Regions from separate parts of the Paenibacillus sp. B-A-8 genome, predicted to be linked through region 4. Evidence: predicted binding sites of a transcription regulator. Region 4 holds the regulator's gene; each other region holds the start of a gene.
The links. The regulator Rex, encoded in region 4, represses fermentation and respiration genes when NADH is low (regulators of the CRP and FNR family bind a similar motif). The targets are predictions, from matches to a motif close to TTGTGAAATATTTCACAA.
Positions count from the first base shown of each region.

Region 1: the regulator Rex is predicted to act here: its motif matches at 953-970, upstream of scfA (six-cysteine ranthipeptide SCIFF).
Region 2: the regulator Rex is predicted to act here: its motif matches at 2,440-2,457, upstream of ACN6MV_RS11845 (DUF1641 domain-containing protein).
Region 3: the regulator Rex is predicted to act here: its motif matches at 1,909-1,926, upstream of ACN6MV_RS03745 (flavocytochrome c).

Region 1 is NZ_CP183882.1:821,413-824,694, reverse strand. Features, by position in the region: gene scfB (thioether cross-link-forming SCIFF peptide maturase) at 1-655, opposite strand, end outside; gene scfA (six-cysteine ranthipeptide SCIFF) at 778-927, opposite strand; gene ACN6MV_RS03765 (hypothetical protein) at 1,412-1,981, opposite strand; gene ACN6MV_RS03760 (DUF4855 domain-containing protein) at 2,336-3,282, opposite strand, start outside.
Region 2 is NZ_CP183882.1:2,756,987-2,760,268, reverse strand. Features, by position in the region: gene ACN6MV_RS11855 (SGNH/GDSL hydrolase family protein) at 1-488, opposite strand, end outside; gene ACN6MV_RS11850 (NAD(P)/FAD-dependent oxidoreductase) at 647-1,825, opposite strand; gene ACN6MV_RS11845 (DUF1641 domain-containing protein) at 1,865-2,308, opposite strand; gene ACN6MV_RS11840 (DUF2785 domain-containing protein) at 2,516-3,282, opposite strand, start outside.
Region 3 is NZ_CP183882.1:814,512-817,793, forward strand. Features, by position in the region: gene ACN6MV_RS03745 (flavocytochrome c) at 17-1,807, opposite strand; gene ACN6MV_RS03750 (sensor histidine kinase) at 2,032-3,282, shown strand, end outside.
Region 4 is NZ_CP183882.1:4,653,554-4,656,835, forward strand. Features, by position in the region: gene ACN6MV_RS20885 (DUF5590 domain-containing protein) at 1-221, opposite strand, end outside; gene ACN6MV_RS20890 (amidohydrolase) at 388-1,689, opposite strand; gene ACN6MV_RS20895 (redox-sensing transcriptional repressor Rex) at 1,679-2,329, opposite strand; gene dinG (ATP-dependent DNA helicase DinG) at 2,463-3,282, opposite strand, start outside.

The DNA of each region.
Region 1 (3,282 bases), 3.1 Mb from region 4:
TTCCATCCAGGCTTAATACGACATTGTACATTTCCTGATTTAAAAACTCGGTGACCTCATCGTTCAGCAGCATCCCGTTCGTCGTGAAGGTGAAGCGGAACTTCTTTTTGTATTCTTGTTCTTTGCTTCTTGCATAAGCTACGATCTGTTTAACCACTTTCCAAGCCAAAAGCGGTTCCCCGCCGAAAAAGTCGATGTCAAGATTACGATGATGACCCGAATTTTCAAGCAGGTAATCGATAGCTTTTTGTCCAACCTCATAGCTCATGATCGCTCGATCTCCGTTGTATTTCCCCTGGCTAGCGAAGCAATAGTCGCATGACAGATTACAGGTATGCGCAACATTGAGGCAGAGCGCTTTGACATAAGTTTTTCGTTTTTTTAAATCAAGCGAGAGGTTCTCATACTCATCTTTTGTAAAGAGCTGTCCATCATTTTTAAGTTCCTCGATATCCGCGATGGTTTCTCGAATGTCGCTCTCGGAAATGCTGGAATCATCTTTATATTTATCCAACAGCGTTGTCACGATTTTTTCGGGGGAAGTTTTCTCATAATCCGCTATAATTTCATATGCTAGGTCATCAACAACATGCACCGAGCCACTATAGGTATCGAGCACGATATTGTATCCATTTAGTTTATATTGATGAATCATACTTACTAATCAAGCTCCTTTTGCACACAAGTAGAAACGGCTTTGCCATCCTTTAGGGATAGTATCCATTTCTTAAAAATAGCCGCCCATCAGCAGAGCAATGGGCGGTAACATTCCGAATCCTATCTGTTCATTGCATTTTCACACTTCTGGTTTGCTACGCCGCAGGAAGTTTTACAAGCGGACTGGCAAGATGTCTGGCATGCGCCGCATCCGCCGTGTTTTGCGGTATCCATCAGTTTGCGGGTGCTCAGTGTTACGATTCTTTTCACGATAAATAACTCCTTCTGTAATTTCTTGTGATCACTTTCACTTAATTTCCATGGAACATCGTAGCAACCTCACGTAAGTACGTCTATGATTCCCGTCACCTAGCAGAGCAGAGAGGGGTTAAACATAAGCATCAACGTTAATTTCCGTGCATTCTTTCATGCTTGTGATCGTAGGATGCCGTAGCGGGAACCAGAGTCAGAGCAATGCTAAAAAAGTGACCAAAGAAACAAAAAAGAGACGGCAATGATGCCATCTCTTTAACAACGATTTTTTCTCATACTTGTCCGTAAAGTCCAATAAATATAAGGATCTCATAACACTGTATCCTTCCTTACCAGTAGAGCGACACTCTCCGATTCCATATGCACCATATGCGAACATCCCTCTCAATATCATGGCTATTGTTATGGCGGGAAGAAGTCGCGTAGAATTAGGGATTTTTGTAGGGAGTGTTTCTTGAATATTCAATGAAGTTATTTATATTTATAATGTACTACGCCTTAGTTCATAAAAATATTGCACAATTGGATGCTTTAACTTCATCTTCTCACTCATGTTTAAAATTCGCTTTTTCCCAACTCGTCTGTCCACTAAAGCTAGAATATTCAATAAGATATCGTCGCTTTCTAAGCTCTCCTCTATGGAAATAGATAAATACTTAGTAGCTATAACAATAAAGTTCGATTTACTTAATGATGTCTGTGCTGACAAAAGCACCTTTGCAACTTCTGATATTTTTCTACTTCTTGCAATGACTATTAGACGATCCTCCGGGATGATCCCCTTACTATCTTTTCTAACCGCTTCAATGTCTTCATGGTTGATAGGAATTAGAAGATCTGAATCATTCTTAATCTCCTGCTCCGTCTGATACCATCTAATTGAGCTAGTTCTATCATTCATATTAAGTACGTTCTTTTTATCTACCGAAATATAACAATCCCCTGATTTATCAGGTAAATAACGGTAACTGCTCGCGCGATATTCAACCCTGCCGTATAACGCAGGACAGAGAAAACTCTCCAGTTGTTGCTTCAATTTGCTCCAGGACATGTATCCTCCTATGTTTTATGTTATAAATACCTGCTCAGGCAGTCGTTCTATTATACAATACATAATACAATCCCACTAAAACCTGAATAATATCTTGATATAAAAACAGAGGAACGACTTGAAATATTTGGTTTTCGCCCCAATTTCCATTCATCTAATTCTCTATTTGTCACGTCTACATAGAAACAAGCCGATTAGGTATAGACCCCGTGGTCTGGCACCTAATCGGCTTTTTATGTTACGCCTCAAACGTTTTTACTTCGGTTATTAGTCTTACTCGGACAGATAATTCGATAACCAGTACAGGAAGTTTCAGAGCGGGTCGTATTGCTGTTTGGATGAATTATTTCTCCATTACTTATCGTGACCTTTACCCGGGTTTTCTTTTGAGTATTCAAAGGTCACTTTTACAGGCTCGCTCATATAACCAGTCGATAGATACGCCTCATTGGTTCCCTTTAAATTACCCGTAAGTTTGAATGTGAATTGGAAGCTTCCCGCGACTGTACTCTTCGTCTCATCTTCGAGTTGAACCTTGCCTTTCGGATCAAGCACCTTCAACTTCACATTTGTAAGGACGCCATTCATCAGCAATCCATCAATCGTTACTTTTTTCGCTTCCTCGTCAACCTTTACTTGTATGCCCTCAATGCCCTTCACGTCTACAGCGCCCGAGAGGTTATAGACACCAAACTCGTAGATGGAATATCCGTAATCGGTTGCTCTTTTTATGCCTTGTAACTTCATGTATCTTGCCTTGACCGGGTTGAACTGAATCGTTTCTTTGCCATCATGCGCGGTAATAATTCCGTCATTTGGCATGACATTGATCCAGTTCTGCTTATCGTTCGACACAAGAAGTTTGTATTTATCGGCACGAGCATATTCCCAATCGATTCGAACCGTATCCATTTCCTTCACTTCATCGAGATCGACCAGGAACCAAGTATTGTCCACGTATTCACTCGCCCATCTTGAAGCAGGGAATCCATCGACGGCTTTAGCCGGTGCATAATTCACATTATTGCCTTCGGTCGACGAAGCTTCTACCGTTTTATTCTGCGCCAAATTGCCTATTAGGTAATAGACGCTTTCCTTCAGCGTATTGTACGCCTCATCTTTTATCGTACCCGCCTTCTTGAATTCATCCAGCTTTGCGTTAAAGCCTTGGAGATACTTGGTGACTTGCGCTGCATCTTTCCCTTCATAGCGCTTCATCATTTCCAAATAGTTGTTCAAAGAACGCACCGTTGCAGAATTGGTAAATTGCTTCGCTTTTTCGAAGCGGTCGACTAACGCTT
Region 2 (3,282 bases), 1.9 Mb from region 4:
AGCAATGCACCATATTCACGCGCCAGTTCCCGTACAATGTGAATTTTCGGGTCCAGATCCTGGCGCCAAGCTTTACGATCTTCAGGAACAGGCAACACGAATGGCTCTATTAGGACTAATTTAGCAGCGAGCGAATGCTGCGTGCGCTCGATCAGGTCACGATACGCAGCTTCAAATTGTTCAGGCGTTGTTTCCTGACCAGAATCAAAGAGGCGCCAAGTGTCGTTAATACCAATATATATGGACACCCAAGTCGGCTTTAGATTCAGGCAATCCTTATCCCAGCGTTCCTGCAAATCTACAGCACGATTGCCGCTAATTCCGCGATTATAGAATGTAAGGTTCTTCTCAGGATATAAATGCCCCAGACGAGCGGCGATCATCAATGCATAACCTACACCAAGCGATGAAGCATCTTCATAATTACGACCCCAATCCGTTATGCTGTCGCCTTGAAACAGAATGACATCGTTTTGCCGGAATAACATCACGTAATCCTCCTCTATTTCCCTTTGTTAATATTAGCCAATCTATTATAGCAAAAACGAATACTACGTACTAGGATAACGTTTACAATTCATGGTAGAAACCACTAGAGATCAACAAAAAAACCTGCTCAATTCAGAGCAGGTTTTCCAATCATAAATTAATAAGCTAAGCTAAACAATCCTTTAATGTGGGACAAGTAACGAATATTACTGGCTTCCTTCATCAAGGTTGCTGGTAATCCTTTTAGCGGAGTAGAGCTTGCACCAACGATGGCCACACCGTCTTTACGGCCTAAGCTCGCAAGAGTACCTGAGTTGATCGGACTAAAGGATTCAAAAGATTTGTCCTTCAAGTACGCATAAAGATTGTAACCGATCAATTCACCCATTTGCCAAGCGATTTGTGCAGTAGGTGGATATGGACGACCATCCTCAGCAAAGACTACGGCGCTGTCACCAGCAACGAATACGTCTTTGTGTGAGGTGGATTGCAGGAATTCATTTACCGTTGCACGACCACGGTTCACTTCAAGACCGGACTCACCAATCAGTGGATTTCCTTGTACGCCGCCCGTCCATACAAATGTGTTAGCAACAATTTTTTGACCGTCTTTCAAGTCAATTACATTATCTGCTACATTCGTCACAGGTAGACCTGTCAAGAATTGTACACCACGTTTTTCTAAGCTTGCCACTGCGCGTTCGATCAGTGCATCTGGCAATACCGGAAGAATCTTAGGACCTGCTTCAACCAGCATCAGTTTAATTTCTTTAGGATCCACACCATATTTCTTAGTGAGTGTTGGCAACACATCAGCGATTTCACCAACCAGTTCAACACCTGTTAAGCCACCGCCGCCGATTAGAATGCTTGCATCCGCTGGATTTTTAGACTTTGCATATTCACGGATACGTTCGTCAATGTGACGATGAATTCTGTTAGCATCCGCTGCAGATTTCAAGACCATGCTGTATTGCTCAAGACCTGGAATGCCAAAATAAGCTGTTGTGCTTCCAAGACCCACAACCAAAGCATCGTAGGATAATGTCACACCATCAGATAGTGTAATTTGTTTGTTCTCAACAGAAAAAGAATTAACTTTTGCAATTTTCAGGTCGATATCTTTACCTGCAAAAAGCTTAGCTAGCGGCATAGCAACAGCACCTTCTGCAACACTACCCGCTGCAAGACGATGCAATTCTGTAATAATTTGATGAGTAGGATATTGATTAACGACTGTAATTTTAGCTTCGTCTTTCTTTAGGTACTTGCGTACAGTTAAGGCGCTTAGTAAACCACCATAACCTGCTCCTAGAATGACAATATGTTTAGACATGATGTTTCCTCCGTCCTTACGAATGAGATATAAAAAATATTATTTCTGCTGACTGCGTTCGCCGGCAACTTGAAGATAAGCATTTACAAAACGGAAAAGCTTTTGTGCTTGTGGATCTTTCATCATCTTCATTAGACCAAATACACCGATCACATCGCTACTTTCATTCGCACGATCTTGCGCTTCGATCACTGTAGCTGCCATATTCTTCGCAGAATGCACCACAGGTTCAGCAAGCTCTTTAATTGCACTTACCGTATCACTTTTCAAGACTTCATCCGCAGCGACAGTTTGAACAAAGTCATATGACTTTGTGAGCACGCCGACAAGCTCTGTTAATTTTGGCAACTGTTCTACTAAGACAGTTAACGATTCCTGAACTTCAGGCTTCAATAGCTGCTCAAGAACATTCATTTGTTCTTGAGTAACAGCTAATTTTGGTGATTCTTGTTCAGGGGTTGTTTGAGTGATTGTTTCTGACATATCCGAATCTCCTCTGCAAATAAGCTTTGCTGCTTAATAGTAATAAAAAATAATAACTTTTAACGCCATATTTCTATTATAGCACTTATCAAGTTATAAATGTCACAAAGTTTTTGAATTTTTCTAAAGTTTTGTGATTTTTATTACATTAAAATCGATTGATTAAAATTTTCGATATTATTTATATACGCTTAGGTGATTAAATACTTATTGTGTAAATTCATTTAATTTCATCTCCGACTTCAATAAAGCGTTCACCATATCCTGATTCTTCATTGTTGGAAGCAACCTAAAGTAAAGAGAACGAAGGAAATTCTTTGTATTCACACGAGCAACATACTTGTTGCGACTTCTTGGCCACCCACCACATTGCTCCAAGCTGCTGACCCAGTCGACAATTGACTGCTGCGGAAGTAAATGATGATCTATGATTGTAGCTACAATCGTAGCCATCCGCTCATCTTCTTCATCGCTAAATATGTACTGATGATCGTTGTAAAGCATTCTTTGGATGACTGCCAGAACCTCTTCCCTGATTGCAGCATCACTCTCCAAGCACAATACCAGTTCATCCAAGGCATCTGCACCATGCGCTGCAGCGTGTGCCCAGCCTTCTTCTTGCATAAATCCTCGTAAATCTTGTTCTTCCTCATAATATCTAATCAGAGCTTCCTTCACATTTGTAAACTCAGCGCTATCTAAAAAAGCCTTTTCCCTATGCCGCTGAAGAATAAGTGCAACGACCAGCACAGAAAACGTTCTTGTGAACACAGCCTGATCCTCTTTGCTGCCAATGTGATAGAACAAATGCTGCTCGTCAAGGAGAATCAAGAGAAGTTCACGAAGCTCTGCATCACTAAACCATTTTTTCTCGTTCATCCATTTGTAGAAGGTGGAATAGATCAAATCATCTCGCAGCTCTGGCTGTGGATCTCCTATGTACTCAAGCATCAGCTTCACATAATCCCTTATTT
Region 3 (3,282 bases), 3.1 Mb from region 4:
TTACACAAACATAAGATTACTCTGCTACAACTTGTTTGCCTGCAATCCGGCCGAATGTGAAGATATCAGCGATGGCATTACCGCCAAGACGGTTTGCACCATGAATGACCCCTGTTACTTCACCTGCAGCGAACAGCCCAGGGATGACTTCGCCTTTTTCATTCAATACGCGAGTCTTCTCGTCGATCACCAATCCGCCCATTGTATGGTGAACGGATGGTACAGCTTTTTCGATGTAGTAAGGGCCTTTTTCAAGAGATTTTAATCCACCGCGATGTTTGAAATCAAGGTCTTTACCTGTTTTCGCATAATCATTTACTTTATTAATTGTTTCTTTCAAATTGTTCACGTCAATTTTGAAGAAATCAGCCGCCTCTTCAATCGTATCGGCTTTAAAGAGCAAGCCTTGTTTAACGAGTTGATCGTATTCGTCTTGATGAACTTCGATCGTTTTACCGATATCCTCAATGCCTTGATTCCATAATTGATACGTATATCCGCCCGTTTGGGCAAGGATTGCTTTAGAAATAACGTCACGACGTTCTAATTCCTCAACGAAGCGCTTGCCTTCTTGGTTAATCAGGATCGCACCATCGAAGCGGGAGTCTGCAACCAGGGAAATAACACCTGTCTCAGGATTACAGATTGGATACGTTTGAATATTCTCCATGTTTGTCAGCTTGGCGCCAATCGTTTCTGCCATAACGATACCGTCACCTGTAGATCCTGGTGTGTCGGTAGACATATATTTTTCATCCATTTTAGGATTATACTTTTTACGCATCTCTACATTGGATCCAAAACCACCGGTAGCGATGATGACGCCTTTGTTCGCATGGAATGTGATCTTGTCGCCAGTACCCGAAGTCGCAGTTACACCGGTCACTTTGCCGCTTTCGTCCTTGAGCAAGGTTTCAGCTTTCATATTCGTTTTGATCGTGATTCGGTCAGCGTCTGTTTTGGCTTTTAACTTGGTAATTAATTCAGCACCTGTATGACCTACAGGAATCAACGCACGTTTTCTGGAATGGCCTCCAAATTGGAACAGATGATCAGGTAAGAACTCTACCTTGATTTCATCGCGCAGCCATTCGGCAGATGCTAGTGCATTGTCGGCAAGAATACGAACCATCTTAGGATCCCCGAGGTTGTCTCCGCCTTTCATCGTATCATCATAGAACAGGTCAGCCGTGTCATCAGTGATGCCAAGAGCACGTTCAACCCAGTTGTCAGGCGCATTCATCTCACCACCGGAGATCAATGTGTTGCCGCCAACAGTTGGCATTTTCTCGAGCAGAACTACATTAGCTCCAGCGCTGTTCGCTTCGATAGCCGCACTAAAGCCAGCACCCCCGGCACCGATGACGACAACATCATAGGTTTGCTCGGCTTCTTCTTTATCTTTGCTTCCACTGACTGCAGCGCCAGCGACAAGAGTAAGTCCAGACTTCGTAATTGCATCTTGAATGGCTTCGAGATATCCTTTGCTTGTAGCCGTAGATCCGCTAATGGCATCAACTTTTGCGCTGTTAGTTGACATGACATCTTGCTTGAGCTGCGTATAAACAGGCTCTGCAAGTACTTCGTTTTCCTTGTGCTCTGTTACTTTAATGTCAGTGATCTTGTTATCTAATAAGGAAACTTGTACTTTAATATCGCCATGTTTACCTTGCCCAACTCCTTCAAAGACTTGAACTCCGTTTGCATCTGCAGCCGGTGCTGCCTCTTTACCGCCGCAGGCAGCAAGCGTGAACATAAGACTGAGGACTAGTAGAATAGATAACAGCTTTTTCGTGTGAGTTCGCATAATATCTCCTTCATTCTGTTATGAATTGGTTACATACACTAGGGAGAGGAAGATTTGCTAGGCAAATCATTCATCTCTAGCCTAGACATGAATGTTATTTCATGTGAAAATATGCACAAGATCTATTATAGATTTAGTACAGCATTATGTATTTGCACAGATTAGCGTTTTTTTGTCTTTTTCGGGCATGTAAGAAACGGATATTGTGAAGGGCTATGATTACAATGAAAACAATTCACTTAAAAATTACGTTAATCGCAGGAAGCTGCTTCTTGCTGCTGTTCATTGCATTACTTGTAACAATATATTTGGAGATGAACCATACGGTTGTCCCTTTGAATAAGAACTTAACGCAGCAAGTGGTTACTGCACGCAGCGACCAGATCGATTATTGGTTTAATCAGCGCATCGGTGAGATAGACATGCTTGCTTCTCTAGCTTCGGACCATCATTGGACACGAGATGAATTGCTGCAAGAGATCGATAAGTTCGAGGCGAAAAAGCAAGTAGAGTACGAATCCATACGCGTGGTGGATATTCACGGAAATTCCTGGTCAGCAAGGGACAAGCCTTTTTCGATACTAAACCGACCCTACTATCGAAAACTACTGCTACATTCAGATTCCAATTATGTGGTGAGCAATCCGATCGTATCCAAAGCGAATGCAGCTGAAATCGTCGTCATTCTCTATCGTGTGAATCCATCGGTGAATGATGAGGTAGCTTATATTGCCGCAGCTGTCTCCGTCAAGAAGATGAAGGAGATTGCTCAAGATGTAATGCTATATGACCAGTCAGGCCAGCTTATCATCGATTGCAGAGAGCTGGGTGAAGGGGATGGAGCGGATGATACAGCAGATAAGAAGAACATGAGTGTATTTGAGGCTCCAATTCAAAATGTGGAAGGCTGGAAGCTAGTACTCGAAGTACCGAATTCAAGTCTATCGCTAGCGGTGATCAAAACTCAGCGGACTGCATTGCTGGTAGGCGTTCTTATCGGTAGTGCGTTTATCGTCTTTCTGATGCTGCTTGCTTCTTCCATTATTCGTCCAATTCAGTCGCTTCGCCAGGTAATGGAAAATGTGCAGAACGGCAACCAAACCATACGAGCAGATGTTACGCGCTCGGATGAGATCGGCGATCTTGGGCGAAGCTTCAATGACATGCTTGTTCAATTATACGCTGTGGAACAGGAGCGAAAGGAGATGGAACTCAGACTGATTCATGAGCAGATCAAGCCGCACTTTTTATACAACACATTGGATACGATCCAGTGGATGGCAACGGAACATGGAGCAGACAATGTGGTGGAGATAGTGGAAGCGCTTAGCGCGTATTTCCGATTAGGGCTTGGCACAGGCAGTCCCTACATTCTGCTTGATCAGGAGTTGTACCATGTCGAGAGTTATCTTCATATTCAAGGCGTGCGATATGAGGAGATTCTGGACTACGAGCTTCGATATGATGAAAAGCTT
Region 4 (3,282 bases):
TTCTTCCCTGTTAAGACCCAGTACACTGCATTTTCATCCCACACGGATTTCTGTGCTTTAGTTACCTCTGTCAGACCAGCGCTGGTTTTGGCGATATCCTTAGCAATATCTCGCTCGTTCCATTGATCTTTCATAATATAGGCATAGAACTGGATAAGTCCAAACAGAAGGAGCAGAATCAGAACTGACCCCAGGAGGATCCATTTTTTCCTTTTCTTCAAGGTACAGCTCCCTTTCTAGTAATATATCTTTTTTGATTATATAACACACCCGTGTGTTTATCCAAAGTTTCATATTCATTCATATAAATTCTTATATTTACAGAAAAGGCCGTAACTTTTGCAAACGCAGAAAGTCACAGCCTTTCAGTTAATTTATGATCTTAGACTAGCGCTTGAGCAGCCCCTCAAAGGATTCTTGCGCCTTACGACGGATAGCTTCCTCATCTAACGTTACACATTGTCCATGTTTTACAACCTGTTTACCATTCACCCATACATGCTCAACATCCTTGGCACTGGCAGAGTATACAGCATGAGACAGCAAATCTGTGTGCGGTAGTAAATGCGGCTGGTCTATATCAATCGCGATAAAGTCAGCTTTCATGCCTACAGCGAGCCTGCCCACATCATTTAAAAAGATAGACTTCGCGCCATACTCTGTAGCCATACTCAGAGCTTCCGGAGCCGGTACAGCCGTAGGATCACCACTTACACCTTTATGGATAAGTGCTGCAAGACGCATCTCTTCAAACATATCCAAGTTATTATTACTTGCCGCGCCATCTGTACCCAACGACACCTTCACACCGGCCTTTAGAAGATCCGTAACACGAGCAACTCCACTAGCCAGTTTTAGATTACTTCCCGGGTTATGAGATACACCTACATTATGACGAGCCAGAATCTCGATCTCTTCATCATTCAAATGAACGCCATGAGCAACAATAGACGGACGTGTGAACATTCCAAGCTTCTCTAAATGAGCTACAGGCCGCAGGCCGTAATCCACTACATTCTGCTCCACTTCGCGTTTCGTTTCGGACATATGGGTATGCATCGGTAAATCCAAATCATGCGCCGCCTGTACAAACTTAACAAAGAAATCCGGCGGGCAAGTATATGGAGCGTGTGGCGAGATCATCGTTGTAATTCTACCGTCAGCCTTTCCATGCCAGTTCCGTGCAAAAGAAATCGCTTCCGCAAGCTTGTGATTCTGTACTTCCTCTGGACAAAGACCGATCACGCCTCTCATCAATACAGAACGGATACCTGACAATTCGACCACCTCAGCTACTCGATCCATATGATCATACATATCCAGGAAGGTTGTAGTGCCACCTTTCAGCATTTCCAGAACAGACAAGGAGGTTCCCCAGTACACATCTTCTCCGGTGAATTTCTCTTCCATCGGCCACATTTTTTCCTGAAGCCATACTTGAAGCGCTAAATCATCTCCATAACCACGAAGCAATGACATTGCGGCATGGCCGTGTGTGTTTACCAGACCAGGCATAAACAACAGACGACTGCCATCAACAACTTGCACACCTTCTTCCATCAAAGGCTCTTCTTTTCCTATGTAAGTGATCAAATCATCTTCAATAGTCATATATCCACTAAGAACAGGCTCATCCGTTCCCGGAATAAGAAAACGCCCGCCTTTGATAATCGTTTTACTACTCTTCATTTCCGCTTTCTTCCTTTCCGTCTTTCAAATAATAAGCAAGACTTTGCAAATCCGTTGTAAAATCGGCTGCATGAACCCGGATATTCGGTGGTGTTTTTAGAATCACTGGTGCAAAATTCAAAATCGCCTCAATGCCAGATTCAATAAGAATATCTGCTACATTCTGCGCTTCTGAGTCAGGTACAGTAATAATCCCAATTCGAATGCCTTGCTCACGAACTGTCTGACCTAGCTCCTCCATGGGTTGAACCGTAAGAGAGTTGATTTTCCGCCCTACCTTAGGTGCATAAGAGTCAAATATAGCGGTAATCTTCATAGTATCCTTCAGATAAGCATTATAATTAGATAACGCATGTCCAAGGTTACCGGCACCTACTAATGCCACATTCAGCTGTTGGTCCAGCTTCAAAATATGACGGATTTTCTCAATAAGATAAGTTACGTCATACCCGATACCTTTTCTACCGAAGTCTCCAAAATACGCTAAATCTTTACGGATTTGAGCGGGATTCAGATCAAGTTTTTGTCCTAACTCTTGCGAGGAAACGGTTAATATTTCACGTTTCTGAAGATCATTCAAGAAACGTAAGTATACAGGAAGTCTGCGAACAACGGCTTCTGATATTTTATCCGATTTCATAATTTACCTCCTAATTTAAGTACTATTCTGTTTGAATCCTATTAAAATTTCTGTACCTCGTCTCAATGAAGAGCGGTATTCTCTTATACCGCCCTTCATTGTGGAGTGATTAATTAAACAGAAGATGTCCTTCTTAAGAAACGCCTCCGTCTTCCAACCACTCTGCTATACGAGGAACCATTTGATCCGTAAGCATATGTTCCATTTTCGGGCCAGGCAACGAATAAAGGAAATACTTCCCATAATGAGATTCGATAACCCTAGTGTCATACACTATAACAATACCCCGATCCTGCGCTGTCCGTACCAGTCTTCCAAATCCTTGCTTGAAGCGGATAACTGCCTGAGGCACCGACAATTTCATAAACGGATTCTTCTTCTGGGCTTGTAATAACTCAGACTTCGCTTCGGCTAGAGGGTGATTAGGCGGTTGAAATGGAAGCCTCACGATGGCCAGGCATGTCAATGCCTCACCCGGAATATCTACTCCCTCCCAGAAGCTGCTAGTTCCAAGCAGAACTGAAGCAGCACTGTCCTGAAAGCGTCGAATCAGCTTACTGCGGCTTCCACCTTCCACGCCTTGACCTAGCACCATAATTTCTTGTGAGGCTAGAGCCTCTTTCAAAGGATCGTAAACTTGGCGCAGCATCTTGTAAGAAGTAAACAGAACAAGCATCCGTCCGCGTGTCGTAATTGCCGCTTCTGCTAGTGACTGTACGAGCGTATCGACAAATCGGGCATCGCCCACACTGCCCTTCACACTAGGGAAATCCCGTGGAATTACTAATAGTGCCTGCTCCCGATACTTAAAGGGAGATGGAAGGAGAGATGTCATTAGACGCCCCTCTTCCGCAGCTTCATTAAGTCCGAGATTATCAATCATAAACTGGAACGATTTATCGACAGAAAGCGTCGCCGAGGTTAACACAATACTTTTCTTTTTGTCGAAGAAC